Regions from separate parts of the Stenotrophomonas geniculata genome, predicted to be linked through region 2. Evidence: predicted binding sites of a transcription regulator. Region 2 holds the regulator's gene; each other region holds the start of a gene.
What was found. The regulator FliA, encoded in region 2, starts transcription of late flagellar genes. The targets are predictions, from matches to a motif close to TAAAGTTTNNCNNNCNNNGGCCGATAA.

Region 1: a site for FliA is predicted at 6,444-6,470, ahead of RI032_RS11015 (methyl-accepting chemotaxis protein). Genes of this name have one in related genera too.
Region 3: a site for FliA is predicted at 4,896-4,922, ahead of RI032_RS02945 (methyl-accepting chemotaxis protein). Genes of this name have one in related genera too.

What each region holds. Positions count from the first base shown of each region.
Region 1 covers NZ_CP140571.1:2,369,910-2,379,974, reverse strand. The annotation lists gene RI032_RS11030 (protein-disulfide reductase DsbD domain-containing protein) at 1-89, shown strand, start outside; gene RI032_RS11025 (TlpA family protein disulfide reductase) at 86-649, shown strand; gene RI032_RS11020 (PepSY domain-containing protein) at 1,231-3,753, shown strand; gene RI032_RS11015 (methyl-accepting chemotaxis protein) at 3,875-6,415, opposite strand; gene RI032_RS11010 (arylamine N-acetyltransferase family protein) at 6,618-7,457, shown strand; gene RI032_RS11005 (VOC family protein) at 7,522-7,893, opposite strand; gene RI032_RS11000 (response regulator transcription factor) at 7,916-8,554, opposite strand; gene RI032_RS10995 (sensor histidine kinase) at 8,551-9,651, opposite strand; gene RI032_RS10990 (DUF2141 domain-containing protein) at 9,808-10,065, shown strand, end outside.
Region 2 covers NZ_CP140571.1:4,282,624-4,292,688, forward strand. The annotation lists gene flhB (flagellar biosynthesis protein FlhB) at 1-670, shown strand, start outside; gene flhA (flagellar biosynthesis protein FlhA) at 715-2,775, shown strand; gene flhF (flagellar biosynthesis GTPase FlhF) at 2,921-4,549, shown strand; gene RI032_RS19820 (MinD/ParA family ATP-binding protein) at 4,536-5,423, shown strand; gene RI032_RS19825 (RNA polymerase sigma factor FliA) at 5,420-6,163, shown strand; gene cheY (chemotaxis response regulator CheY) at 6,221-6,613, shown strand; gene RI032_RS19835 (protein phosphatase CheZ) at 6,613-7,218, shown strand; gene RI032_RS19840 (chemotaxis protein CheA) at 7,221-9,053, shown strand; gene RI032_RS19845 (flagellar motor protein) at 9,155-9,895, shown strand; gene motD (flagellar motor protein MotD) at 9,897-10,065, shown strand, end outside.
Region 3 covers NZ_CP140571.1:611,233-621,297, reverse strand. The annotation lists gene mutS (DNA mismatch repair protein MutS) at 1-1,741, opposite strand, end outside; gene RI032_RS02960 (O-antigen ligase family protein) at 1,979-3,256, shown strand; gene RI032_RS02955 (glycosyltransferase) at 3,256-4,248, shown strand; gene RI032_RS02950 (barstar family protein) at 4,279-4,671, opposite strand; gene RI032_RS02945 (methyl-accepting chemotaxis protein) at 4,954-7,176, shown strand; gene RI032_RS02940 (glycine zipper 2TM domain-containing protein) at 7,343-7,711, shown strand; gene RI032_RS02935 (hypothetical protein) at 7,857-9,227, shown strand; gene RI032_RS02930 (ABC transporter permease) at 9,272-10,065, opposite strand, start outside.

The sequences.
Region 1 (10,065 bases), 1.9 Mb from region 2:
TGTACGGCCCGGGCGCACCGCCGACCGTGCTGCCGACCCTGCTGACCCAGGCGGTGGTCGAGGAAGCGCTGCTGCGCACCGCACGATGAAGTGGCAACGGCCAGCGCTGCTGTGGACAGCGGTGCTGGCCGCCGGCCTTGGACTGTGGGCCGGGCATCGATTGGCTCCTGCGCCGGCTGCGCCTGAGGCCATGCCAGCGGCGCCCGCCGTTGCGGCTGCGGCACCCGCCTTGCAGGTTGGCGACAGCCTGCCCGCATTGTCGCTGCCCGATCTTGATGGACGGCCGCTGGACCTGCGCCAGCACGCTGCCGGTCGCCCGCTGTTGATCAATGTCTGGGCCAGCTGGTGCGCTCCGTGCGTGGAAGAAATGCCGGAGCTTGCCCGCTTCGCCCATGCCCAGGGCGACAACGGCGTGCAGGTGCTGGGCCTGGCACTGGATACCCCGGAAGACGTGCGCGGTTTCCTGCAGCGTGTCCCGGTGGATTACCCGATCGTGATCGAGACCCCGGGGCCGCGCGATGCCAGCGTGCAGCTGGGCAATACACAGGGCCTGCTTCCCCACAGCGTGCTGTTCGATGCACAAGGGCGGCTGGTGAAGGCAAAGCTGGGACCATTCGCCCACGGCGAGATCGACAGCTGGGTGAAGTGAGGGGGGTTTTTGCAGGGCTTGCAGCCCTGCACCCGGCTCAATGCAACGCCAACAGCCAAAGCGGGCGTTCCGCGGGTTGGCGGGGCGATGTCGGAGTGCGGGGACGCTGCAAGTACGTCCCTGTAAGCTTGGCAGCCGCATCCATGCGGCTGACACCCCGCACTCCGACACCGCCCCACCTCTGACAGATCTTCGCGGCTGTTGGTAGGTGTCGACCTTGGTCGACACATCTGTCAGATATCGATATTCAGAACGGAGTCAGACCCCGTTCCGACAGATCGCGGAAAACTGTCGAAGGCGGGGTGGGTCCGGTTGCGGGGGTGTCCGCGGCATGGATGCCGTGGCCAAGGCTACAGGGACGTACTTGCGCCGTCCCCCTCAACCGGACCCACCCCGCCAACCCACGGAAAGCCAGCTTTTGACGTTGACGTTGCTCCGGCTTGTAGCGGGTGCAGGGCTGCAAAGCCCTGCAACAAAACCCTCCTTGACCGTAGCCCGTCCGCCACGGAGAATTCCGCGACTAATTCTCATTTGCTGTTGCGCAGGATGCGGGCGGCAGCCTTCCTGGCCCTCCTCCTTCGATGTTCAAGAACGTCCTGTTCCAACTGCACTGGCTGCTGGGCATCACCGCCGGCGCCGTACTGGCCGTGATGGGCCTCAGCGGCGCCGTGCTGTCCTTCGAGGATGAACTGCTGCGGGCGGCCAATCCCGGTTTCGCCGAGATTGCCGAGCACCATGCCGACGGTCAGCTTCCGCTTGAACTGAGCGAGCTGGTGCCGCTGCTGCAGGCCGACAGTAATCGCCCCCTGCAGCGCCTGCGCGTGGATGCCACCGGGCTGCGGCCCTCGGTGGCACGCTTCGCCGGTGGCAAGGAACACTGGGTCTACTTCGATCCGTACAGCGGCGAGCGATTCAGCGCCCTGCGCGGGCAGGCGTTCTTCGATTTCGTCGAGGACCTGCATCGCCACCTCGCCGCCGGCGAGCGCGGCAAATGGATCACCGGCAGCTGTGCGATCGCCCTGCTGTTCTTCACCCTGTCCGGCCTCTATCTGCGCTGGCCGCGGCGCTGGTGGCACTGGCGCAGCTGGTTGGCGGTGGAATGGAAGCGCAGCGGCCGTGGCTTCCTGTGGAGCCTGCACTCGGTGGTCGGCACGTGGGTGCTGCTGATCTACCTGATGAGTGCGCTGACCGGCCTGTGGTGGTCCTTCGACTGGTATCGCAGCGCCGCCAACACCCTGCTTGGCGTCGCACCGGCCGCCAAGCACAAGATCGCCACCGGCGCCGCCCTGAACCTGGAACGCGTCGAAGCCACGCTGTACGCACTGCCCGGCGTGCGCACCGGCTACATCGACCTGCGCCTGCCGGAGAAGCCCGGGCAGGCACTGAATGTACGCGTGATGGCCGGTGATCCGTCGCAGCGCGGCGGCCAGCATGACCGCGCGCATGATCTGCTGCAGCTCGACCCAGGCACGGGTGCCACGCTCGATGCCCGCCCCTATGCACGCCAGGGCGTCGGCGCGCAGCTGGCCACCAGCGTGTTCGCGCTCCACTCGGGCAGCTACTTCGGCGTGCCCGGGCGTGTCGTGGTGATGCTCAGCAGTTTGGGCATGAGCCTGTTCTTCATCACCGGCTGGATGCTCTATCTGGACCGCCGACGCAGCCAGCGCGCTGCGCGTGGCCTGCGCCAGTCGCTGCCAGCAACGCCTGCCGATGGCGGTGGCACGCCGTGGCTGGTGGTGCATGCCAGCCAGAGCGGACTGGGCGAACAACTCGCATGGCGCGCAGCCGCGCAGCTGCAGGCATCCGGTCATGCGGTGCAGGTGCTGCCGCTGGCCCGCGTCGATGCCGTGCAGCTGGCACGCACCGCGCAGGCGCTGTTGGTACTGAGCACCTTCGGCGATGGCGAACCACCGGATGCGGCGCGAGGTGCTGCACGACGGCTGATGGCACAGACACTCGACCTGTCAGGCCTGCAGTTTGGACTGCTGGCGCTGGGTGATCGACAGTACCCGCACTACTGCGGCTTCGGCCGCCAGGTTGATGGCTGGCTGCTCGGCAACGGCGCGCGCCCGTTGTTCGACCGCATCGAAGTCGATGCCGCCTCGGTCGCGGCGCTGCGCCAATGGCAGCTGCAGCTGGGCGCGCTGACCGGCATCGCCACCGATGACAGCGTGCTGCCGGCGGCCACGCAGATGCATGAGTGGCGGCTGCTCGGCCGCGACCGGCTCAACCCGGGCAGCGTGGGCGGCGCCATCTGGCGCATCTGTCTTGCGCCACCGGCCGAGGTGCAGTGGCAGGCGGGCGACATCCTGCATATCGCGCCCCGGCACAACGCGCGGCATGCCAGCGCGGTGTTGAAGGCACAGGGGCTGGATCCGCTACAGCCGCTGCTGGTGGACGGCCACCCACGCACCCTGCTGGCGCTGGCCAGTGAACGCGAGCTGCCCGAGGCCGACGCCGCGCTGGCGGTGCAGGATCCGTGCCTATGGCTGGCCGGCCTGCCGATGCTGCCCGGACGCGAATATTCAATCGCCTCGTGCACCGAGGATGGCGCGGTGGAACTGGTGGTACGACTGGTGCACGACGACACGGGCCGCGCCGGGCTCGGCTCGGGCTGGCTGTCGCTGCATGCACCGATCGGTGCCAGTCTCGTCGCCCGCGTGCACCGCAATCCCGGGTTCCACCGCGTCGCCGGTGCACCGATGGTGCTGATCGGCAACGGCACCGGCATCGCGGGCCTGCGCAGCCTGTTGCGCGAAGCCGCGCATGCGGGCGAGCACGGGCACTGGCTGCTGTTCGGCGAACGCCAGCGCGCGCATGACTTCCTGTTCGCCGACGAGATCGAGGCCTGGCAGGCCAATGGTCATCTTGCGCGGGTGGACCTGGCGTTCTCGCGCGATGGCGACGGTGGCTATGTACAGGATCGCCTGCGTGCGGCGGCCGATGCCCTGCGCAACTGGATGCAGCGTGGTGCAGTCATCCACGTGTGCGGTTCGCTGCAGGGCATGGCCGAAGGCGTGGACCAGGTGCTGCGTGAAGCACTCGGTGATGAGGCGGTGGAAACACTGCTGGAGAACGGCCGCTACCGTCGCGACGTGTATTGATTCCTGCCAGCGCGCATTGGCCTGAGCCGAGCATGGGCTCGGCTCTACAGTGTGCCTGCAGCCGATGTAGAGCCGAGCCGACGCTCGGCTGATTCCCGGCCAGCCGACAAGGAACCGCAGGCTAGGCCGCCGCAGCGCGCGCCTGTGGCATCGACTGCAGACGGAACGCGCCCACCGCTTCCGCCAGCGCATGCACCTGCGCCTGCATCTGCGCTGTCGAAGCACCCGCCTCTTCCACCAGGCTGGCGTTGCGCTGGGTACTGGCTTCCATCTGCACGATGGTCTGGTTCACCTGGGCGATGCCGGCATGCTGGTCCTGCGACGCGCTGCGGATACCGGCCAGCAGATCCGCCAGTTGCTGCACGCTGCCGACAATCTCGCCCATCGTGGTGCCGGCCTGTTCGGCCTGCTGGTTGCCCTGGCCCACACGCGCCACCGAATCCTCGATCAGGCCCTTGATCTGTTTGGCCGCCTCCGCGCTGCGTTGTGCCAGCAGGCGCACTTCTGCGGCCACCACGGCGAAGCTGCGGCCCTGCTCACCCGCGCGCGCGGCTTCCACCGCAGCATTCAACGCGAGGATGTTGGTCTGGAAAGCGATGCCATCGATCAGCTGGGTGATGTCGCCGATCCGTCGCGAGGCCTCGCTGATGCCCTGCATGGTCGCGACCACCTGGCCAACGGCCTCGCCACCGCGCTGGGCCACTGCCGCCGCGCCCTTGACCAGCACGTCGGCACGGCCCGCGGCATCAGCATTGCGGCCAACGGTATCGGTCAGCTCGTGCATCGACGCCGCCGTCTCTTCCAGGTTGGCCGCCTGCTGTTCGGTACGCTGCGACAGGTCATGGTGACCGGCAACGATCTCGCCAACGCCGGCATCCAGGCTGGACGTGGCGTGCTGGATGCGGGTGACGATGCGGCCCAGTTGCGCGACGGTGGCGTTGGCATCGTCGCGCATGCGTGCGAACACGCCCTGCAGCTCACCTTCCATGCGCACGCTGAGGTCGCCGCGGGCCAGCGCGGCCAGAAGCGCCTGCAGATCGCCGAGGTTGGTCTCGAAGGTGGTCAACAGGCGATTGATGCTGGTCGACAACGTACGCACAAAGCCCTGCTTTCCCTCCAGCGCGATGCGCCCGTGCAGGTCGCCGTGCGCGGCGGCGTCGACCAGTGCGGCCACTTCGGTTTCCAACAGGGTTTCCAGCGCACGGCTGCGCCACTCCACCGCCACACCAAGGAAGTGACCTTCGTCGATGATGGCGTTGGCAATCAGCTGGTAGCGCACCCCTGCATGGCCGATCTCGCGCTCCTCGCGCTGGCGCACACCGGCCAGGCTGGCCAGTGCCGGATGCAGGCGCACCGCATCGCTCGCCACCAGATCTTCAACCTGGAGGTCAAGCTGCTCCAGCAGCGCCGGATTGGCGTAGGCGACCTGCCCTTCCGCATCAATCACCATCAGCCCGGTCTGCGCGCTGTCCAATGCCTGGCGCACCCGGGTATTGCCGCGCGCCACGGCACGCTCAGTCTCGATGCGCGCACGCAGGCGCTGCTGCATGTCGACCAGGCGCTGGGCCAGCTGGCCGATCTCATCATTGGCGTTGTAGACGCGCAGGGTGGTGTCGAGGCGGTCGTCAGCGATATCGCTGGCGAAACGCAGGGTGTCCTGGATCGGCTGGCGCACCGCACGCAGCACCAGCATCAGGCTGGTGATCAGCACGCCGGCCACCAGCAGCAGGGTCAGTGCGAACAGCACGCTCATCGTGCGTGCGCCGGCCTGCTGGCGCGCCTGCGCCGTGGCCAGCGCCGCCACCTGCGCCTGCTGGAAGGCGGCCAGCGCCGGTGCTACGCCCGCGGCGGTATCCAGCAGCGACTGCGCTTCCACATCCAGGCCGACGCGGGCAGCGGTATACCCCAGCAATGCGGCCTGATACGCCTCCATCCCGGTGCGCAGGGTGTCCTGCGCATCTGCGGGAAGGCCCGCCAGCGCGAGGTCGAACGGCAGCTTTTCCTCGCTGGCGCGGTCGGCGTGAGTGGAGTCACCGTCGACCAGCAGCAGTGCCTCCTGCCTTCGCATCTTCTGCAGTGACAACGCCAACGACGGCCGCTGCAGCGCATCCACCTGTACCTGCAGGGTATCGGCGGCCTGCTGCAGCTGCGCGGCGAGGCCGGCATCACCACGACCCATCTCGTCGACACGTTCGAACAGGGCGGCCACACCCTGCGAGAACGCGTCGGCGGCTTCGGTCAGCGCCTGCAGGGCCTTGCGCCGGCCAGTATCCATCGGCGTCGCGCGCAGCGCCTGCAGATCGACCTGCAGTGCCTTCTGCGTGGCCAGCAGCTGCGCGCGGTCGGCATCATCGAAACTGCGTGCATACTGGGTCTGCAGGCGACGCGCTTCGGCCACCCGCGTGGACAGGCTGGCGGCCAGATCGCTGCCGCGCTGGTAGCTGGCCTGGCTGCGCGCAGCCAGTGCGTTGGCATGGCCGGTCCAGGCGTAGACAGCGGCGATCGCGACCAGGCCCAGGCCACAGACCCACAGGGTCGCCTTGAGCTTGTTGGCCACGCTGAGCCGATGCGGCTGCAGCCAGCGCAGCAGGCCGGGGGACGCCGAGTGCAACGCGGCAAGGCGCGTGCGCAGGGACCGGAGGTGGGGGACAACGGCCGACATGACAGACTCCAGGCGGAAAGACGCACCTGTATCGGCCGGATTCAGGGCAACTTTAGCGCCTTCTTCGTCCGGGTCCCCCCGTCGCGGGTGGACGCGGCCTTTGTACAGGGTGCAAGCGACGGGGGCATGACGCGGGCGCCGCGCTTGACCTCAACCCCGGTTGGGGGAGCACAGTGGACGTTCCTCCCCGCCCGGTGCCTCCATGACGACGCTCGATGTCCCCCGCTACCTGCAACGCCTGCAGCTGGATGCGCCGCCACCGCGGACCCTGGCCGGCCTGACCCTGCTGCAGCAGCGCCACAACGCACTGCTGCCCTTCGAGACCCTCAGCTGCCTGCTGCGCGACGCGGTGCCGATCGACCTGGACAGCGTGCAACGCAAGCTGCTTGACGACCGCCGCGGTGGGTACTGCTTCGAACTCAATGGCGGCCTGCTGGCCCTGCTGCAGGCACTGGGCTTTGATGCGCAGCCGCTGAGTGCGCGCGTGCTGCTGGCAGCGCATGACGGCGAACTGACCGCGCGTACCCATCTGCTGCTGCGCGTGCATGTGGATGGGGACGACTGGCTGGTGGATGCCGGTTTCGGCAGCCTGACCCCGACCGTGCCGCTGCGGCTGCACGATGCGCAGCCGCAGGCCACGCCGCATGAGCGCTATCTGCTGCAGCGTCTGCCTGACGAGGGCGACTTCGTGCTGTCAGCCGAATCCAGCGACGGCTGGCGGGCGATGTACCGCTTCGATCTGCAGGCGCCTGCACCGATCGACAACGTGGTGGGCAACTGGTACGTATGCACCCACCCCGATTCCAGCTTCCCGGGCCAGCTACGCGTGTCGCTGACCGGACCGGACTGGCGCCGCACCATCGGCAGCGGCAACTACACCGAGTACCGCCCCGGGCAGGCGCCGGACAAGCGCCCGCTGCATGATGTGGGTGATGTGCGTGACGTGCTGCAGCAGCGCTTCGGCATGCAGCTGCCGGACGACCCGCGACTGGACCCGGCCATCAATGACTGGCTGCAGCGCTCGCGCGCCGCGACCTTGTAGGGCCGAGCCCATGCTCGGCTGAGCTGGAGCGGCTGGGCCAACAGCAGCCGAGCGTGGGCGGGCTCTACAGAGCTGCGCGTGCCTGCAGCGCAATGCGGTTGCCTTCGCTGTCGCGGATCTCGGCCACACGCCAGTCACCCGCGTCGGCCGGGCCGAAGCGCAGCTCAGCTCCCGATTGCAGTGCACGGTCGAGGCTCGCATCCAGGTCATCGACGCCGATGTAGATGCGGGCGCCCTGCTCGGAGGGCCGGTAGTCCGCGCCGTGCACCAGCGCAATGCTGGCACCGGCGGCGTCATCGGAGAACGGCAGGTAGGCCATCCGGCAGTCGTGCAGCACGATAGGTTCGTCCACCGCGACCTGCAGCCACCGCTGGTAGAACGTGATGGCCCGGTCCAGGTCACTGGCCGGGATTTCCACATGCAGGATCGGGTTCACTGGCACGCCTTGCTCGGTCCACTCAGATGATGCGCAGGGTAATCGCCTTCAGCACTGCACGGGTGCGATCGCGGGTGCCCAGCTTGTCGAGTATGGCCGACACGTAGTTCTTCACCGTGCCTTCGGCCAGGAACAGGCTGCGCGCGATTTCCTTGTTGCTGTATCCACCAGCCAGCAGGCGCAGAATCGCCACTTCGCGTTCCCCGAAGGTATCGGTGGGCGGTGCTTCGTCGTGGAAGCGGTAACGGGCGCGCACCGGCTCGGTGCTGACCGGCAACAGCAGGGTTTCACCCGCGGCGACGCGCTCGATCGCTTCACGCAGGTCTGCGGGCACGGCGTCCTTGAGCAGGAAGCCCTGTGCGCCGGCCTCGCTGGCACGCAGCAGCAGATCACTTTCATCGAAGGTGGTCAGCAGCAGGCACGGCGTGGCATCACCGCGCGCGCGCAGCTGGCGCAGTGCCTCGATGCCGTCCATCCCGGGCATGCGGATGTCACTGAGCACCACATCCACGCGCTGGGCAGCCAACGCGTCCAGCAGCGCCTGGCCCTCTTCGGCCTCCAGCACCACGTCTACCCCCAGGCCCTGCAGCAGCGCGCGCAGACCCGCACGCACCAGCGCCTGGTCATCGGCCAGGGCAACGCGGATCGCGGCGCCACTCATGCCGGCAACCATGCGGTCAGGTGCATGCCGCCCTGTGCGGTTCGCGCCAGCTCCAATCGCCCCTGTACGGCCGCCAGGCGCTCGCGCATGCCGGCGATGCCATTGCCCTCGCGGATGCGTTCGGCGCGCTGGCCGTCATCGCGGATATCGATACGCAACCGGGAATCCTCTTCACTGATCGTCAGCCAGACGGTGTCTGCATTGCCGTGGCGGGCGGCGTTGGTCAGGGCTTCCTGCACCAGCCGCAGCACGGTCTCGGCCATCAACGGGTCAGCCACGCGCACCCCGTCGCCGATCTGCAGCTGCAGCTTTGGTCGTGGGAAGGGTGCGGCCAGCGCATGCAGTGCGGTGGCCAGATCGAGGCCGCGATCATCGCGCATCGATTGCACCACCTGGCGGATGTCGGCCAGCAACTCGCCGGACAACCGTTCCACCAGCACCAGTCCCTCGCGGCCGGCCAGTGCTGGGTCAGCGGCCAGGGCGCGCAGGTTGAGCCGCATCGCGGTGAGCTTGTGCCCAGCCACATCGTGCAGCTCACGCGCCAGGCGCAGGCGCTCGGCATCGCGTGCGCTGTCGGCCAGCAGCGCGCGGGTAGCCAGCAGGTCGGCGTTGACCCGGGCCAGGTCATCGCGGGCCAGCGCCGTGCTGCGGGCATAGTGGGCGGTCAGTGCGGCGAAGGCCTGGAAGCCGCCATAGAGCAGAACGACCAGCAGCGGCTGGCTGAAGCCGCTGTGGCGCAGCGCGGCATACACCGCCAGGTTGGCCAGCAGCGCAACGCCCAGCACGAAGCGCGGCGACCAGTGCTCGGCCAGCTGTGCGACCAGCACCACCAGCAGCACCGGAGCAGTTCCGGTACGCGGCTGCAGCGCAACCAGCGCAACCGCCAGCAGCGCCTGCAACACCGCAGCGACGGCGCGCACGCGGGATGGCATCGACGCCCAGCCGTGCACCACGAACAGCAACAGGAACACGGCAAGCAGCAGCAGGCTCAGCCCGGCACCGTTGCGCTGTACAGCGAACGACAGGCCCACCGCCAGCACGGTAACCAGGCCGGCAAGGCTGAGAGGACGCAAGAGATGGCGGAACAGGCTGGGCATGGCCAGATGCTGACCGCCGCACACGCCGGCGGCAATGGGTCCGGCGCAGAAAGTGACTTCTGGCACGTCGAATCGATGACCACTGGCCCTGAACCCCGTGCACCGCGCCACGCAGACTGGCGCCACACCGCCACACACACTTCCGGAGCCACTGCCATGATCCGCACCGCCCTGCTCAGCACCGCCCTGACTGCACTGGCCCTGGCCGCCAGTGCCCACGCCGCCGACCTGTCCGTGACCGTGCACGACGTCCGCGTGCAGACCGGTACCCTGCGCGTTGCGCTGGTCGACAGCGCTGCCGCCTGGGACGGCAAGGCCAAGCCCGTGCAGGCCCAGCAGGCGGCGCCCAGCGGCGACAGCGCTCACTTCACGTTCAAGGGTATACCGGCCGGCAGCTATGCCGTGCTGCTCACC
Region 2 (10,065 bases):
GGCCTTCGTCGGTGTCGCCGCCGGGATGGTGGTCTGGACCGGCTTCGACACCCTGCGCGGGCTGATCCACCACCCGCTGGAGACGGCCATCACCGACGGCCTCGGCTTCACCCTGCGCCTGCTGCTGGCCACCGCCGGTGCGATGCTGGTGCTGGCCGCCATCGACGCGCCGTACCAGCGCTGGAACTGGATGCGCAAGCTGAAGATGACCCGTGAAGAGCTGCGCCGGGAAATGAAGGAAAGCGAGGGCAGCCCCGAGGTGAAGGGCCGCATCCGCCAGCTGCAGCAGCAGATGGCCAACCGCCGGATGATGGAGGCGGTACCCACCGCCGACGTGGTGGTGGTCAACCCCACCCACTACGCGGTGGCCCTGAAGTACGAAGGTGGTGCCATGAACGCCCCGACCGTGGTCGCGCTGGGCGTGGACGAGACCGCCCTGCGCATCCGTGAAGTGGCCGACGGCAACAAGGTCGCGATCGTCTCTGCCCCGCCTTTGGCACGCGCCTTGTATCGGGAAGGCCAACTCGGAAAGGAAATCCCCGTGAGACTGTATTCGGCCGTCGCCCAGGTCCTGTCCTACGTCTACCAGCTGCGCGCCTGGCGCACTGGCCCGATGCCGGACGCCCCGCACATCCAGGTGGATGAATTCGGCAAGGGAGGCCGCCCGTGAGCGCCCAGCCCTCCACCGGTTTCAACACCCGCCGCGCCCTGGAAATGATCCGCCAGGGCCTTGGCGCGCCACTGATCGTGCTGGCCCTGCTGGCCATGGTTGTGGTCCCGCTGGCCGCACCGGTGCTCGATGCGCTGTTCACCTTCAACATCGCCATCTCGCTGATGGTGCTGCTGGCGGTGGTCTACGTGAAGCGCCCGCTGGACTTCACCATCTTCCCGATCGTGCTGCTGATCACCACCATGCTGCGGCTGGCGCTGAACGTGGCCTCGACCCGCGTGATCCTGCTCAACGGCCAGAACGGCCACGACGCCGCAGGTAAGGTGATCGCCGCCTTCGGCGAATTCGTGATCGGCGGCAACTACGCGGTCGGCATCGTGGTGTTCGCGATCCTCACCATCATCAACTTCGTGGTGATCACCAAGGGCGCCGGCCGCGTCTCGGAAGTGACCGCGCGCTTCATCCTCGACGCGATGCCCGGCAAGCAGATGGCGATCGACGCCGACCTCAACGCCGGTTTGCTGACGCGTGAAGAAGCCAAGCTGCGCCGTGAAGAAGTCCGCGAGGAAGCCGACTTCTACGGCGCAATGGACGGCGCCAGCAAGTTCATCCGCGGCGACGCCATCGCCGGTATCCTGATCCTGTTCATCAACATGCTTGGCGGCCTGGCCGTGGGCGTGCTGCAGCATGGCATGCCGTTCGGCGACGCCGCCGCCACCTACACCCTGCTCTCCATCGGTGACGGCCTGGTGGCGCAGCTGCCGGCGCTGCTGGTCTCCAGCGCGGTGGCGATGCTGGTCACCCGCGCCTCGCGCTCGCAGGACATGGCCCAGGCCATGACCGGCCAGGTGTTCGGCCAGTACCGTGCGCTGGCGATCACCGCCGGCATCATCGGCGTGGTCGGCCTGGTGCCGGGCATGCCCAACGTCGCTTTCCTGACGCTGTCCGCGATCCTCGGCTTCATCGCCTGGAAGGTCTACCGCAAGGGCAAGGCCGCGGCCACCGACCCGGCAGCCGCAGGCAATGACGCCGCCGCGCTCAACGCACTGGGTCGCCCGGCTGCACCGGCGCCCACCGCCGAACTGAGCTGGGACGAGCTGCGCCCGGTCGATCCACTGGGCCTGGAGGTCGGCTATCGGTTGATTCCGCTGGTGGACGCCAACCAGGGCGGCGAACTGATGGCGCGCATCAAGGGCGTGCGCCGCAAGCTGACCCAGGACGTCGGCTTCCTGATCCCGTCGGTGCATATCCGCGACAACCTGGAACTGCCGGCCAACGGCTATCGCGTGCTGGTGCACGGCGTGCCGGTGGCCACCGCCGAGATCCACCCCGACCGCGAACTGGCCCTGGACCCGGGCAGCGCCCTCGGCGCGCTGGAAGGCATCGCCGGCAAGGACCCCGCGTTCGGCCTGGATGCCACCTGGATCCAACCGCACCAGCGTGCCCAGGCCGAAACGCTGGGCTACACCGTGGTCGACCCGGCCACCGTGGTTGCCACCCACCTCTCGCACCTGATCCGCGAACACGCGCCAGAACTGCTCGGCCACGAGGAAGTGCAGCACCTGCTCGCCAACCTGGCCAAGAGCGCGCCCAAGCTCGTCGAAGATCTGACGCCGAAGGCGCTACCGCTGTCGGCGGTGGTGCGCGTGCTGCAGAACCTGCTGGTCGAACGCATTCCGATCCGCCAGCTGCGCAAGATCGCCGAAGCACTGGTCGAACACGCGCCGAACAGCCAGGACCCGGCCGTGCTGACCGCCGCCGTGCGCACCGCACTGGGCCGTTTCATCGTGCAGGAGATCGCCGGAATGTCGGCGGAGCTGCCGGTGTTCACCCTCAACCCGCAATTGGAACGTGTCTTGCAGGAGTCCACGCAGGGCAACGGCGCCGCGCTGGAACCCGGACTCGCAGAGCGACTGCACCAGAGCCTGGCCGAATGTGTCAGCAAGCAGGAAGCGCGAAACGAGCCGGCGGTCGTGCTGGTACCGGGCCCGGTGCGCGCCGCGCTGGCGCGTCTGGTCCGCCACAGCGTCCCGTCGCTGTCGGTCCTGGCCTACAGCGAGGTGCCGGAGGACAAGCGACTGAAGCTGGTCGGAACGATCAGCTGACGCCGCCCACCGATGCGCCAGAAAACAGACACCACTTTCGAACCAACGCAACAGACAGACACCAAGGGGAACCCGCACCGTGCAGACCACCGACCACCCGAGTTCTCCGACCGCCACCCCGCCGTCTTCGTCCCGTGACCACAGCATGAAAATCAAACGATTCGTCGCCGCCGACATGCGCTCGGCCATGAACCTGGTGCGCAAGGAACATGGTCCTGACGCCGTGATCCTGTCCAACCGCCGGATCGAGGAAGGCATCGAGATCGTCGCCGCCGCGAACTATGACGAGAGCGCCGTGCAGCGTGCACTGGAAGCCTCGCGCCGTGACGTGGCACCGCCGCCGGCACCGAAGCCGCGCACCGCCGCCGATGCCGTCATTGCCGCAGTCACCCGCCGTCGCAGCAACACCCCCGCTCCGGAACCGGTTGCCGCGACCACCTCGGCCGTGGCCGCCCTCGCCCGCGCCGCGGTCGGTGCCACCGGCCGTACCCTGGACAGCGCCGACGAGATCGTGCCGACCCGCGGCAGCACCGGCTTCGCCGCGACCCTGGCCCGCGCTGCCGTCAACGAACCGGCGCTGCCCGAACAGATCTTCGCCCCGTTCGCCGAGGCCATCGTTGCACCGGCACCGGCACCGGCCGCCAGCGCGCCAGCCAACCGTGCCCGCTTCCAGATCGACCCGCCGCACGAGATGCATCACGAAAGCGCGGCCCCCGCCGTGCAGCCGCCGCCGCTGCCGGGCGCGGCTCCGACCGAAGCACAGCCGGAGATCGCCGCCAGCGAACCGGCAGTGGCCGACGCCGTCATCGAAACCTCGCCGGAGCCCACCCTCGCCCCGGCCCCGGTGCTGACCGTGGTCGCCCAGGACGACGCCGAGATCCGCCAGCTGCGCCAGGAAGTGGCCGGCATGCGCCAGGTGATCGAGCGCGAGATGAACCGCTTCACCGACGAGCGCCTGCGTGGCTGCCCGGTGCGCGCCACCGCGCTGGACCTGATGGACGAGTACGGTTTCGACGCCGGCCTGGCCCGCGACGTAGCCATGCAGATCCCGCTGGAGACCGAAGCCCACCGTGGCCGCGGCCTGATGCTGGGGCTGATTTCGCGCAAGCTGCCGATCGCCCCGGTCGACCCGCTGGAAGAAGGCGGCGTGATCGCCCTGGTTGGCCCGACCGGCGCCGGCAAGACCACCACCATCGCCAAGCTGGCCTCGCGCTTCGCCGAGAAGCACGCGCCGCGTGATGTGGCCCTGGTCACCACCGACACCACCCGCATCGGCGCCCGCGAGCAGCTGTACGGTTACGGCCGCCAGCTCGGCATCGCGGTGCACGAGGCCAACAGTGGCACCGACCTGGACCAGCTGCTGGAACGCTTGAAGGACTACAAGCTGGTGCTGATCGACACCGCCGGCTTGGGCCCGCGCGACCGCGCGCTGGCCGCCCAGCTGCAGTGGCTGCGTGCCGCCCGCCAGGTGCGCACCCTGCTGGTGCTGCCGGCCAATACCAGCTTCGGCGACATGGACGAGGTGGTCCGCCGCTTCGGTGCCGCCAACCTGCAGGGTCTGGTGCTGAGCAAGCTGGACGAGACCGGCCGCTTCGGCAACGCCCTGTCGGTGGCCGTGGACCATGCCCTGCCGATCACCTGGGTGACCGATGGCCAGGACGTTCCGGAGGACCTGCACCGGGCCAGTGCGGCCAATCTCGTACTTCGCCTTGAAGATTTGCGCCGCGCGGCCGATATGCCCTGCAACCCGGAGTTGAACCATGCCGTCGCGTGAGTACGCCAAGCTGACCAAGACCTTCCCGCTGTCGGCCACCCGCAGCGAGCCGCTCGGCCCTGTGCGCACCATTGCCGTCACTGGCGGCAAGGGCGGCGTGGGCAAGACCAACGTTTCGGCCAACCTGGCCGTGGCGCTGGCCGGCATGGGCAAGCGCACGCTGCTGCTGGACGCCGACCTTGGCCTTGCCAACATCGACGTGATCCTGGGCCTGAACCCCACCTTTACCCTGGCCGATCTGGTCGCCGGCCGCTGCACGCTGGATGACGTCATCGTCGAAGGCCCGAACGGCGTGCTGGTGGTCCCGGCCGCGTCCGGTCGCCGCCACATGGCCGAGCTGGCCCCGGCCGAGCACGTCGGCCTGGTCAACGTGTTCTCCGAACTGGAACGCGAACTGGACATCATGGTGGTGGACACCGCCGCCGGCATCACCGATGGCGTGCTGACCTTCTGCCAGGCCGCGCAGGACACCGTGGTGGTGGTCTGTGACGAGCCGGCCTCGATCACCGACGCCTACGCGCTGATCAAGGTGCTGTCGCGCGAACGCGGCGTGGACCGCATCCAGGTGGTGGCCAACATGGTGCGCGACCCCAACGAGGGCCGCGTGCTGTACGAAAAGCTGACCCGGGTCTGCGAGAAATTCCTCGCCGATGTCTCGCTGAACTATCTGGGCTGTGTGCCGCAGGATGACTGGCTGCGCCTGTCGGTGCAGCGCCAGCAGCCAGTGGTAAAGGCCTACCCGTCCAGCCCGGCCGCGCTGGCGATCACCGAGATTGCCCGTCGCACCGCACGCTGGCAGGCGCCGACCGAACCGCGCGGCGGCGTTGAGTTCTTCCTCGAACGCATCCTCAAGCAGCGCGGGGTGGCCGCATGAAAGGCGCAGCCCAGTACCGGGAAGTCCAGCGCACGGCGGCCAACGAGGTCATCGCCCAGCATTCGGACCTGGTGCGGCGCATCGCCCACCACCTGGCCGCACGCCTGCCGGCGAGCGTCGAGGTCGACGACCTGATCCAGGCCGGCATGATGGGACTGATCGAAGCCTCGCGCAGCTATGACGCCGACCAGGGGGCTTCGTTCGAGACCTACGCCTCGATCCGCATCCGCGGTTCGATGATCGATGAGATCCGCCGTGGCGACTGGGTGCCGCGCTCGGTGCACCGCCGTGCACGTGATGCCGCCGCCACCATCCGCCGCCTGGAACAGAGCAGTGGCCGTGCCGCCAGCGCCACCGAAGTGGCCGCCGCGATGGAGATGCCATTGCCCGAGTACCTGCGGCTGATGGAAGACGCTGCCCGTGGCCAGGTGCTGAGTCTTGAATCGCGCATCGAGGACCAGGGCGAGCTGGACACCGTGGCCCAAGGCGGCCCGACCCCGCAGCAGGTGCTGGAGCGCGGCGAGTTCGGCCGCGAGCTGGGCAAGGCCATCGGCCACCTGCCCGAGCGCGAACAGCTGGTGCTCTCGCTGTACTACGAGCAGGAACTGAACCTGAAGGAGATCGGCGCGGTGCTCGGCGTGAGTGAGTCGCGGGTCTGCCAGATCCACGGCCAGGCGGTACTGCGCCTGCGTGGCCGGCTGAAGCTGTTCGAGGCCGCCGACGCCGGCCTCGAAGAATGAACATCCCCGAGGCGGCTGCCCCCGGCCGTCCGGAATGAACAACAAAGGAATTCTGCTTTGAACAAGAACATGCGCATCCTGATCGTCGACGACTTCTCGACCATGCGTCGAATCGTCAAGAACCTGCTGGGCGATCTGGGCTTCACCAATACCGCCGAAGCCGAGGACGGGCATGCCGCGCTGTCGCTGCTGCAGAGCCAGCCGTTCGATTTCGTGGTCACCGACTGGAACATGCCGGTGATGACCGGCATCGAGCTGCTCAAGGCGATCCGTGCCGATGCCAAGCTGAAGACCCTGCCGGTGCTGATGGTCACCGCGGAAGCCAAGCGTGAACAGATCATCGAAGCCGCCCAGAGCGGCGTGAACGGCTACATCATCAAGCCGTTCACCGCGCAGACGCTGGAAGAGAAGCTCGGCAAGATCTTCGAACGCCTGGCGGCCAGCGCCTGATGGATACCACGGTCGACAAGAGCGCCCTCGCCCTGCGCCTGCAGGAGGCCCTGGACGCACTCGAGTCCGGTGACGAAGCCGCCTGGCGGCAGCGCATCGACGGACTGGTCGCGCTGCGCACGCAGCCGATGATGAGTGGGCTCTCGCGGCTGGCCCGCGAACTGGGGCAGGCGCTGGGTGAACTGCCGACCGTGCCGAGCGAAGCCGGGGAACTGGACGATGCCTGCGCGCGCCTGGACCACGTGGTGGCGATGACCGAGCAGGCCACGCACCGCACCCTGGACCTGGCCGAGGAATGCCGCAGCCTGACCGAACAGCTGCGCGCCGAAGGCCTGCAGCCGGGCCAGGACGCGCAGCTCGAGCGCATCCGCCACAACCTGACCGAGATCGCCCTGACCCAGAGCTACCAGGACCTGACCGGGCAGATCATCCGTCGCGTGGTGGGTATCGTCCGCCGCGTGCACGAAGGCTTCGGCGCACTCGGCCTGCCACCGGAACAGCATCGCACCGACCCGGAACTGGCCGGGCCGGCACTGAAGGGACTGGACCGCCACGCGGTCTCGCAGAACGACGCCGACGACCTGTTGTCGGATCTGGGGCTGTAAGCATGAGCGCGGTATCCGACGACATCACTGCCGATTTCATCATCGAGGCACAGGAAATCCTGGATCGCCTCGGCGAACAGCTGGTGTCGCTGGAGCAGGCACCGCAGGACAGCGATCAGCTCAACGCGGTGTTCCGCGGCTATCACACGCTCAAGGGCGGCGCCGGATTCCTCGGCGTCACCGCCATGGTCGAGCTGTGCCATGCCGCTGAAGAAGCGCTGGGCGCCGCGCGTGCCGGCCAGGCGGTGCTGCAGGCCCATCACTTCGACGCGGCCCAGCAATCGCTGGACTACCTGCAGTCGATGCTGGATGCAGTTTCCTCCGGCACCGAGCCGGGCTATGCACCGCCGGACCTGATCGCCCAGTTCGACGTACACGGCGGTGCCGTGGCGGCACCCGCCGCCGCAGCAGCACCCGCCGCGGGTGGCAGCGACCTGATCACCGACGACGAATTCGAGGCCCTGCTCGACCAGCTGCATGGTGGCAACGCGCCGACCGCGGTTGCACCGGCGAAGAAGGCCGACGACGGACTGATCAGCGAAGACGAGTTCGAAGCCCTGCTCGACCAGCTGCACGGTGGCGCCGCACCGGGCACCAAGCCTGCTGCCGCCATGGCACCGGCGCCGGCTGCAGCCCCGCGCCCGGTCGCCGCACCGGCACCGGTGGCAAAGCCGGCCGCCAAGCCGTTGGCCGAGGCCGAACATACCGTACGCGTAGACACCAAGCGCCTGGACGCGATCGTCAACCTGATCGGCGAACTGGTGCTGTCACGCAATCGGCTCAAGACCCTGCGTGCACGCCTGCGCGATGAAGAATTGGACCGCGCCGTGTCCACCCTGGACATCGCCACGGCCCGCCTGCAGTCGGCGGTGATGCGTACCCGCATGCAGCCGGTGGGCAAGGTCTTCTCCCGCTTCCCCAAGGTGGCCCGCGACGTCGCCCGCTCGCTGAAGAAGGAAGTGGACCTGGAACTGATCGGCGCCGAGACCGAGCTCGACCGCAACCTGGTCGAAGCGCTGGCCGACCCGCTGGTGCACCTGGTCCGCAACGCCATCGACCATGGCGTGGAAATGCCCGACCTGCGCGAGGCGCAGGGCAAGCCGCGGATGGGCCACGTGCGGCTGTCGGCGCAGCAGGAAGGTGACTACGTCAGCATCGAGGTGCAGGACGATGGCGCCGGCATCGACCCCGAAAAGCTGCGTGCCAAGGCACGCGAGAAGGGCCTGATCGATCCGGAGGCGGCCGCGCGCCTGAGCAGCGAGGAATGCCTGCACCTGGTGTTCCTGCCCGGCTTCTCGACCAAGCAGCAGGTCACCGACATCTCCGGCCGCGGCGTCGGCATGGACGTGGTGCAGTCACGCATCCGCGAACTGAGCGGCCAGATCCAGATCCAGTCGGAGCTGGGCCGTGGCAGCCGCTTCCTGATCCGCGTGCCGCTGACCCTGGCGATCCTGCCGACCCTGCTGGTTCAGGCCGGTGAGGACGTCTACGCGCTACCGCTGGCGCGCGTGATGGAAGTGCTGCACGCACCGCGCACGTCGCTGGGCTGGTTCGATGGCCGTGCCGTGCTCGATCGGCGCTCGCACACCCTGCCGCTGGTCGATCTGCGCCAGTGGCTGGATGTGACGCCCGCCGCCTCGCCCCTGCTGACCATCGTGGTGCTGCAGGCCGGCGAAGCGCGCTTCGGGCTGGTCGTGGACCAGGTGCGCGGGCGGGAGGAAGTGGTCATCAAGCCGCTGCCGAAAGCCCTGCGCGGCCTGCGCGGTTATGCCGGTGCAACCTTGATCGGCGATGGTCGCATGGCCTTGATCCTGGATGTGGACGGGCTGCGATGACCCTCGCCGGGCCCTGCCCGGCGACCCGAAAACTGTGACTACCGTCTGTACGCGATCTACCGGTGTCTCAAGTCCCATTCATACACGCCGATACCGGAACCATGGATAGACTCAGCCTCATTGGACTCTTTCTCGCCCTGGCCTCGCTGGTCGGTGGCAGCATCCTCAAGGGCGCCGGCCTGGCGTCGTTGTGGTCGCCTGCCGCGTTCGTGATCGTCATCGTCGGCACCGTCGCCGCGATCCTGCTGCATACCTCGCCGGCAGTGTTCAAGCATGCGTTCAAGATCGTGCGCTGGGTCGTGCGCCCACCGCACAGCGATCGCCGCGAACTGATCCAGCAGATCGTCGAGTGGAGCAACATCGCCCGCCGCCAGGGCCTGCTGGGCCTGGAGTCGCAGGTGGAAGCGCAGCAGGACCCGTTCCTGCGCAAGGGCCTGCAGCTGCTGGTCGATGGCGTTGAACCCGAATCGATGCGGCACATGCTGGAAATCGAACTGGGCAGCCAGGAGCATCAGGACCAGGCCGGCGCCAAGGTCTTTGAAGCGATGGGCATCTACGCACCGACCCTCGGCATCATCGGCGCCGTGCTCGGCCTGATCGCGGTGATGAAGAACCTGGCCGACCCGAGCAAGCTCGGCCACGGCATCGCTGCCGCGTTCACCGCCACCATCTACGGCATCGCCTCGGCCAACCTGCTGTTCCTGCCGGTGGCCGCCAAGCTCAAGAGTGTCATCTCGCACAACACCCGCGACCGCGAAATGGTCATCGAAGGCCTGATCTCGATCGCCCAAGGCGAGAACCCGCGCAACATTGAAACCAACCTCTCCGGCTTCCTGCACTGACATGGCCCGCCGCAAGCACCACGAAGAGCACGCCAACCACGAAGCATGGGCGATCCCCTATGCCGACCTGATGACGCTGCTGCTCGCCTTCTTCGTGGTCATGTACGCGATCTCCTCGGTCAACGAGGGCAAGTACCGGATCATGGCCGACGCACTCACCGATGCCTTCG
Region 3 (10,065 bases), 810 kb from region 2:
CGTCCAGCTCGCTGAGTGCGGCGGCGCACTGCTTCAGCGGCTCCAGCTGCCCGCCGAGGGTATCCAGCAGCTGCTCGTACAGGTACTTCTCGCGCGACAGCGAACGGTCGCGCGCGGACAGCACCTTGTCCTCGAACGCCTTCAGTTCTTCGGTGATGTAGCGCTCGGCATTGGTCAGCGTCTGGCGGCGGGTGTAGTGCACCGGCGCGCGGTCGGACTGGCCCTTGCTGATTTCGATGTAGTAGCCATGCACACGGTTGTAGCCCACCTTCAGGGTGGCAATGCCGCTGCTTTCGCGCTCGCGCTGTTCCAGGTCGACCAGGAACTGGTCGGCGTGGGTGGACAGGCGGCGCAGTTCGTCCAGCTCTTCATCGAAGCCATCGGCCAGCACGCCGCCGTCGCTCAACTTCAGCGGCGGCATCTCGGCGATGGCGCTGGCCAGCAGCTGCGCGCACTCGTCGTGCTCGCCCAGCGCCGCATGCAGGGCCTGCAGGCGTGGTGAGTCCAGCGGGGCCAACACGTCGCGCACCGCCGGCAGCAGGCCCAGGCCGTCGCGCAGGGTGGAGAAATCGCGCGGGCGCGCCGAGCGCAGCGCCACGCGGGTGAGGATGCGTTCCAGGTCGCCAAGGCGGCGGAACTGCTCGCGGATGTCAGCGTCGCTGCCGCGATCGATCAGGGTTTCCACCGCATGGTGGCGCTGTACCAGCACCTCGCGCAGGCGCAGCGGACGATGCAGCCAGCGCCGCAGCAGGCGGCCGCCCATCGGCGTCACCGTGCTGTCGAGCACGCCCAGCAGCGTATTGCGGGTGTCGCCATCAACACGCGTATCCAGTTCCAGATGGCGGCGGGTGGCGGCGTTCATCGCGATCGCCTCGCCGGCAGTCTCCATCGCGATGGAGGTCAGGTGCGGCAGGCGCTGCTTCTGGGTTTCCTCGACATAGCCGAGCAGGGCGCCGGCGGCAGCGGTCGCGCGCGGCTTGTCATCGATGCCGAAGCCGCTCAGGTCATGCAGTTTGAAGAAGTTCAGCAGCTGGCGGCGGCCACTGTCGGCATCGAACAGCCACGGCGCGCGGCGACGCACGCCGGTGCGCTGGCGCAGGAACTCCGGCCAGTTTTCTTCGTCGGGCACCAGCAGCTCGGCCGGCTCCAGCCGTGCCAGCTCGGCTTCCAGGGCGTCGTCGGTTTCCACTTCGTTGACCAGGAAGCGGCCGCCAGCCAGGTCGGCCCACGCCAGGCCGTAGCCCTGCTTGCTGCGCGACAGGGCCATCAGCAGGGTGTCGCGGCGTTCATCCAGCAGCGCCTCGTCGGTGACCGTGCCGGGGGTGACGATGCGCACTACCTTGCGCTCGACCAGGCCCTTGGCCAGCGCCGGGTCGCCGATCTGTTCGCAGATCGCCACCGACTCGCCCAGTGCCACCAACCGCGCCAGGTAGCCTTCATAGGCATGTACCGGCACGCCGGCCATCGGGATCGGTGCGCCCCCGGAGCTGCCGCGCTGGGTCAGGGTGATGTCGAGCAGGCGCGCCGCCTTGCGGGCGTCGTCATAGAACAGTTCGTAGAAGTCACCCATGCGGAAGAACAGCAGCAGGTCCGGGTAATCGGACTTGGCCGCGAAGAACTGCTTCATCAGCGGGGTGTGGTCCTTGGACGCCTTGGCGTTGCTGGTGTTGTCTTTTGTATCAGTCACTTGGGGCGTTTCGCGTCTTGGCAGGGCGTCGGGGGCGTGGCCACGCGCAGGCATGGCCGGAGAGATCGTTAGTGTAGCGACCTGGGGCGGTCGATGATCCCGACCGGAAGCCCAGAGACAAGGGCGGTTGCCCGCGACTGTCCGTACGCCAACGCAGGCCCCCGTACACCTGCGGTTTGGTTGATTTCCACGGGGCCCCACGGTAGTGTCAGCCCCGGCGATTTCCGCCAAGCGGCCTCCATGGAAACCGGGGCGACTCATCCCGGGCGGGCGTTGATGGAAAGAACAAGCATGACTGCAGCCTGCATGGCCGCCGAACCTCGTTACACCTGGCGTACCGTCCTGCTGAGCATCCTGGTCGCCATCGTTCCGCTTGCCGGCTCCGCACCCTACACCTTGCTGAAGGCGGTGCTGCTGCTGGCCCTGCTGGTCACCGGCGTGGTTCTGATCCGCCGCCAGCCCGATGTCCGCCTGCGCTACCGCATCGCCCGGTTCATCGTGATCGTCTGCTTCCTGCGCCTGGCCTATGCCTTCTACAGCATCCTCTGGCACGGGCTGCGCTGGAACGAACTGGACCTTCCGGCACAGACACTGCTCTACCTGGGCACCGCTGCGGTGTTCGCCACTGCGCTGGACTGGCGCCTGATCTGGAAGATCTTCGCCCTGTCCACCCTGGTCTTCGGCGGGTCGTGCATCGTGCAGCACCACGTGATGGGCCTTGAACGCGCGCACGGTTTCAGTGGCGGCGAATGGACCGCCATCGAGTTCACCATGGTGACGCTGTGCATGGCGCTGTTCTCGGTCATCCGGTTGATCCAGCCCAATGTCCATCCGGCCGAACGCTGGCTGCACGGCGTGGCCATCGCCGTCGGCGTCTATGGTTCGATCCTGGCGCAGAGCCGCGGGCCGATCCTGGCGTTCATTCCCGCCATGCTGATGGTGATTGCGGTGCACGTCCGGCGCACCCGGCGCTGGCGGGGGGCACTGGCCTTCGTCGGTGCCCTGGTCATTGGCGTGGTCGGCGCCACCTCGGTGCTGAACCATGAGGTGATCCAGCGCTTCGGTGAGGTCAGTGGCGAGATCTCCGGGTTCAACCAGGAAAACGAGGTCGGCTCGGTCCGCGAGCGCATCGCCATGTGGGGCGTGGCCGTCGACGCCTTCGCCGAGCATCCCGTGGCGGGGGTGGGCCTGAACCAGTTCGGTACCTATGCACGTGAGGGCATCGCCCGCGGCGAGGTGTCCGAGTCGATCTTCCGCTACAACCACCCACACAACGAGTACCTGGAAGCGGCGGTGACCGGTGGCGTGCCGTTGCTGCTGATCATGCTGCTGGTCTTCATCCTGCCCGGCATCCATTTCGTGCGACGTCTCGGCCACGCCGACGACATCACCGCGATGATCGCCACCGCCGGACTTGCCGTGGTCATCGTCTATGCGCTTTCGGCGTTCACGGACAACGTGTTCTACCGGGCGATGCCGCATTCGTTCTATTTCTACCTGGTGCTGGGTTTCATGCTGGCGACCGCCTTGCCGGCGCGTGACCTGATCCGGCCAGGGAGTCCCTCCTGATGGCGCATATCCATCTGCTGGCCGCCGACAACCAGCGTGGCCTGTCCCATGACATCCAGGTGATCGAGCGCTCGTTGCAGCAGCTCGGGCACACGGTGACGGTCAGCCGCCTGGACGCGGTGCGCAATGGTGGCGCCTGGAAACTCCGCGGAATGCGCCTGCGCAGGCTGCTGGCCTCGTGGCTGAGCCTGGGGCGCACGCCCGCCCGGTTCGACGTCAACATCTCGCTGGAACATGTCCGGCCGGCGAGCTTCGGACTGGCCAACGTCAATCTGTTGATCCCGAATCCGGAATGGGTGTCCGCACGCAGCCTGCGGATCCTGCCGCGGTTCGATGCGTTGCTGACCAAGACCGAAGAAGCCACGCGCATCTTCAACGCGCTGGGCATGCGCGCGCTGGAAGTCGGTTTCTGCAGCCGTGACCGCTACGACCCGGCAGTGCCGCGCAGGCCGCGCAGCTTCCTGCATGCGGCCGGTACCAGCCGTATGAAGGGAACGGCTGCACTCGTCAATGTCTGGAAACGGCACCCCGAATGGCCCTTGCTGACCATCCTGCGCGGCGGCCCTTCGGACGAAGATGAGGGCGGTGCCGCGAACCTGAGAATCGTCCGCGAGCGGCTGCCCGACCAAGAGGTGCAGCGCCTGCAGAACGAACATGCGTTCCACCTGTGCCTGTCGCAGACCGAAGGCTGGGGCCACTATCTGGTGGAAGCGATGAGCTGCGGGGCGGTGGTGATCACCTGTGACGGCGCGCCGATGAATCAGATGATCGACGACAGCCGCGGCATCTTGGTTGCCGCGCACGAGGGCGAGCCCTGCCATCTGTCCAGGACCTGGCATGTGGATGAGAAGGCGCTGGAACAGGCCGTCGAGCGCGCGCTGGCGATGGATGAGGCCGAGTGGACCCGGCTGGGCGCCAATGCACGCGCATGGCACCTGGCCAGCGAGGTGGCGTTCCCGCGCCGTCTGGGCGATGCCCTGGCCAAGCTCTGAGCTGATGTGGGGCTGGTCGCTGCAGCCCGCTCAGCCAGGCACCAGGGTGATCTGCGGATGGCTGCCGAAGATCTCCATGACGATCTCGAAGTAGGTCTGTCCCTGGCCAAGCGCCAGTGCCGTCAACTGAGCGTGGATGGCCGCACCGTTGAACCTGCCGCCCTGAGCGAGTTTCGATTGCAGCCAGGCGCGCGTGGTCTCGCGGCCCAGTGCATCGCGGCTGTGGGCGATGTCACGCCACACCACCGTGGCGATGGCATGGCCTGCGAGAGCGCCGTAGCCGCCGTGAAGCAGGTCATCAAGCGCATCCAGGCTTGCGCCCAGTTGCCAGTCTTCGTCGGCCATGAACACGCGATTGATTTCCACGTAGAGGCTGGCGATGTCGTTGATGGACGCGCCTTCGATGTGCAGGATCCGTGTCATCTGCAGACTGTAGCCCTCCCGGGCGGCGGTTGTGTCCGGCGCAGATAATCCAGGGCCGCTTCGGATGGAGCTGGCATGATTATGGCGTTAAGCCTGCGTGATTTTCATCGGGCGCTGGCGTGTCAGCGGTATTCGATAATGATATGGCGCCATTATCCGCCGCCTTGTTTTCTGACTGCCTGCACAGTTCCATATATTTGGATCGGTCCATATATAAAGTCCCGTAAAGTTTCCCTTCGCTGCGCCGCCATCGAACGTACGGCCACGATCAAGGGAATTGAGATGCTTGCCTTACGTAATCTCCGTGTGGGATCCCGGCTTGGCGCCGGCTTCGGTCTGCTGCTGCTGTTCATCATGGCCATCGTTGGCCTGGTGCTGTATGGGAATCAGCTGAAATCCGCCCAGTTCGAGAAAGTGGTGGACGTCAACATGGTCAAGATGCGTTTGTTGAATGACATGCTTGATACCAACAACGCGGTGCTGATGCATCGCCGCCTGATGGTGATCAAGCGGGGTGATGAGTTCGACAGGGATTACCAGCGTGCCCAGGAGTTGTCGCGGACCTATGACGGTATCTGGGCCAAGTACATCAAGATTCCGCGTGACGCCACCGGCGATACCCTGGTCGCGCGCATCGAGGCGGCACGAAAGGCCACCGATGCATCAACCCAGCAACTGCATGAGCGCATGAAGGTGGGGGATTTTGATGGGGCAGCGAAGGAGCTGCTGGCCGAGCACGGTCTGGCAACGGCCTGGAATGAATCCATCTCGGCCCTGCTGCGCCACCAGGAAACACTGACCGAACGCAGCCGCGAAGAGTACCGCGCAACCGAATCGTGGACCGGCACGCTGTCGATCGCGTTCGGGGCACTGAGCCTGCTGCTGGGCACGTTGGCGGCCTGGGCGATCACCCGCAGCCTGACCCGTCCGCTGGAAGGCGCGGTGAAGCTGGCCGACGGCATCGCCAGTGGCCGCCTGGACAGCAGCATCGACGCCACCGGCAACGACGAGGTGACCCAGCTGCTGAAGTCGATGCAGCGCATGCAGGCACAGCTGCAGTCGGTGATGGCGGCGCAGGGCGAGCTGGCACGCCAGCACGATGCCGGCAGCCTCAGCTACCGCATGGACGAGAGCGCATTCCCCGGCGACTACGGGCGCATGGTGCATGAGACCAATGCGCTGGTTGGATCGCACGTGCAGGTACAGAACCGGCTGATCGAGGTGATGAAGCACTACGCACGCGGCGATCTGTCGGTGGACATGGACCCGCTGCCCGGCGAGAAGGCGGCGATCACCCAGGCGATGGACGAAACCAAGTCCAGCCTGTCGGCGATCAACAGCGAGATCCGCCGGCTGGCGACAGCGGCCGCGGCAGGCGACTTCAGCCTGCGCGGTGATGAAGATCGCTTCGCCTACGATTTCCGCGACATGGTGGCAGGGCTCAATCGCCTGATGCAGACCACCGACGAGAACCTGGTGCAGGTCTCGACCCTGCTGCAGGCCATCTCGCGCGGCGACCTGACCGTGCGCATGCAGGGGGATTTCCACGGCGTGTTCGCGCGCATGCGTGATGACTGCAACGCCACCGTCGATCAGCTCAAGCAGATCGTGGGCCGTATCCAGGCCAGTGCTTCCAGCATCAACCTGGCAGCGGGCGAGATCGCCTCGGGCAACACCGACCTGTCGCGGCGTACCGAACAGCAGGCGGCGAACCTGGAAGAAACGGCAGCGTCGATGGAGGAACTGACCTCTACCGTGAAGCAGAACGCCGAGCATGCACGCCAGGCCAACCAGCTGGCCATCGGCGCGCATGGTGTTGCCTCGCAGGGCGGTGAAGTGGTCGGGCAGGTGGTCACCACGATGTCGGCCATCGAAGCCGCGTCGAAGAAGATCGCCGAGATCATCTCGGTCATCGATGGCATCGCCTTCCAGACCAATATCCTCGCGTTGAACGCGGCGGTCGAAGCTGCGCGTGCTGGCGAGCAGGGCAGAGGCTTTGCAGTGGTGGCCAGCGAAGTGCGTACGCTGGCGCAGCGCTCGGCGGGCGCGGCCAAGGAGATCAAGGGCCTGATCGAGGATTCGGTCGGCAAGGTCGCAGACGGCTCGGCGCTGGTCCGCCAGGCCGGCACCACGATGGGCGAGATCGTGGCCTCGGTGCAGCGCGTGACCAACATCATGGCCGATATCTCTGCTGCCTCCCAGGAGCAGAGCTCGGGCATCGAACAGGTCAACCAGGCGGTGGTGCAGATGGATGAGACCACCCAGCAGAATGCCGCGCTGGTCGAAGAAGCCAGTGCCGCAGCGCGCTCGATGGAGGAGCAGGCGAACCTGCTGGCCGAAGCCGTGTCGGTGTTCCGCACGGGGGCGGTGACCGCCGCCGCCGCAGTACGCCCGGCGCTGGCAGCCGTGGCGGCATCGGTTGCGCCGGTACGCCGGCCTGCGGTGCTGTCGCCGCGGCTTGAGCCGACGCTGGCCGCCAATGCGGGTGGTTGGGAAGAGTTCTAGCAGAGGGCAATGTCGGCAGGGAGACGGCGCCCATCGCGACGGCTGGTCGCGATGGGCGCGGATTTTCTTCCTGAACGTGCGATGGCCGATGAAGTGGCGGACACGCGCATTTCACTCCCGGTTGCCAACCGCGGGAGGACACTGGTGCCATACCGGAACTCAGGAGATGGCCATGAAGACCTCGACCCGATTGCTTGTGCTGGGCACCCTGCTGGCGGCTTCGTCGGTGGCCGGCGCGCAGACCTATGGGCCGCGCGATGAGGGACGCAAGTTCAATGACGGCAGCCGCGTGGTCTGCAAGAACGTGGAAGTGCAGCGTAATTCGCGCGATCCCAACCGCATCGCCGGTACCGCCACTGGCGCTGTGATTGGTGGCCTGCTGGGCAACCAGGTGGGCGGTGGCAACGGCAAGAAGCTGGCCACCGTGGCCGGTGCCGTAGCGGGCGGCGCTGCCGGCCGCCAGATCCAGGGCAACAGCCAGCAGAAGAACGGCGACCGCGTGGTCGAACGCCGCTGCGAACGCGTTTACCGCTGACCGATGATGCCAACAGCGTAATCCCCCTTCCGCAACGCAGTTCCTCGAACGCCGGCCCCGTGCCGGCGTTCCTCGTTGTGGGGCCCCGTATCGCCGGCCGCTGTGTCGCGCCTATACTGCGCCGATCTCCAAGGATGAATGCCCTGTGAACGAATTGCCCGTCGCAGAGTCGCACGTGCCGGTTGCCGAGCCCGGACCCGAGGCGAGCACGCGCTTCGGTCGGCTGCGTGAGCGTACCGATGAGTTGGAACTGTTCATTTCCGGCCTGCTGGCGTTCGCACTGTTGGCGGTGCCTGGCTACCTGTTCGATGCGTGGGCGCGCAGCAGCCTGCACACGGAAGGCATGTACTTCCAGGTGCTGTGGTTTGGTTTCAGCATCAGCGTGGGCATGTGTTACGTGCTGGCGGTAGCGCTGATCGCGCACCTGACCGTGCGCGGGTACTGGATAGGCCTGATCGGGCTGAAATCGCACTTTCCCAAGGGCATCGACTGGGAACGGCTGCCGCAGATGGGCCCGGTATCGCGCGCTTTCCTCAAGGCGCGCGACAGTGGCCTGGACGGCAGCATCGAACGCGCTGATCGTTTGGCCACCATGCTCTTCTCCACCACGCTGCTGGCGGTACAGACGCTGGCCGGCACCCTGGTGATGGCCGTGCTGACGTTGTGCGTGGCGATGGCGATCAGTGCGCTTGCCGGCGGTTCCGATCGTGTGGCCATGATCGTGGTCGGTACCGTGCTGGTCAGCCTGCTTGTACTCGCACTGGTTCCTGCACTGCTGGAGCGTGTCATTGCGCGCCGGCAGCGGCGCGACCAGCCCTATGACGGCCTGCAGCGGTGGCTGCAGCGCTTCCTGGCGGGCCTGCAACGGATTCCCCTGCTGCGCCTGATGCAGACCATGCAGTTGACCCTGCAGAGCAACCTGCGCTCGCGTTCGTTCACGGCGGTCTATCTGCTGGCGGTGATGGTGGCCATGGTGCTGGGCGGGGTGCAGGTGCTGGGTTCGGTGAAGTTCTCGCTGTTCAACCGCTACCAGGTGATGACCGACGAGGCCGTCGAACACGGCATGTTGAGCGCGCATTACGAATCGATGCGTTCGGCGCACGATCAGCTGCTGCCGTACCCGATGATCCCGTCGGACACTATCAGTGGTTCACGCCTGCGTGTGTTCATTCCACACCGCCCCCAGCGCGACAACCCGCTGGCGCGCCAGCACTGCACCGCCTTGCCCGCCGCACGCAATGAAGCGACTGGCGCAAAGGCTGCCAGCGCAGCGGTGGAGTGCCTGTCCCGGTTGTGGCGGGTGCAGCTGGATGGCACGCCGGTTGACCTGCACGCCTTCATACCGATGGAGCGCCGCGATCTCGACATGCGTGGCCTGGTGGGCTATCTGCCCATGGCGACGCTGGCACCGGGTCGCCATGACCTGAGCCTGGTCTGGAATGCCGAAGGGGGCGAGCGCGGCCCGGAGCGACGCCGCGAGTACCGCATCCCGTTCTGGTACGCGCCCGACCCCTGAAAAGGGGGCGGAGGGGATTGAGCCGCATCCCCCGACCTTGCCGTTTACCACTCAATCCCCTTCGTCCCCTTTTTTTCGAGGAGGCGCCAGGCGGCGAGGCTGCCGTAGAGCAGCAGCAGGACGGTGAGAGTGATCAGTTCGTGGCCGACTTCAGCCGGGCGGGCGTCCATCTGGTTCAGGCGCACCATCAGGTTGATGCCCGAGGTGGTCGGCAGCAGCTGCGCCAGCCAGACCAGCGGTTGCGGCGTCATCACCGCCGGCCACGACAGGTTGGCCAGGAAAAACAGTGGGATCGAGGTGGCGATGATGTACTGGAAGGCGCGTTCGCGGGTGCGGAAGAAGCTGCCGACGAACAGGCCGAACGCCACCGTGGCGGCGATGAACAGCGTGCCGCCCAACAACTGGCCCAGTGGATTGCCGCCGCGCGGATAGTCCTGCACCCACGCGGTGAAGCCGGCGTACCAGAACAGACCGAACAGGCCGATCAGGCTGAAGCCCAATGCCATGCCCGCCAGCGTTGGCAGGTCGAAGCGCAGGCGCCGGCCCAGCGCGAGTCGGCGGCCACCGAGCAGCACGCCGATGCCCATCAACAGGGTCTGGTGAACGATCAGCTCGGCCACGCCGGGCACGATGGCGCTGCCATAGCCTTCCTGCGTGTTGTACAGCGGGCGCTGCACCAGGGTGACCGGCGGTGCCTGCGGTGCGCCCATGAAGGCCGCCTGGCCGACTACCGCCTCACGCCCGAACGCGCCCAGTGCATCGGCCACGCTGCCCAGCACCCAGCTGGCACGGCCCAGGTAGGCGCCGTTGCCGAGCAGCACCAGCTTGGCCGGATGGC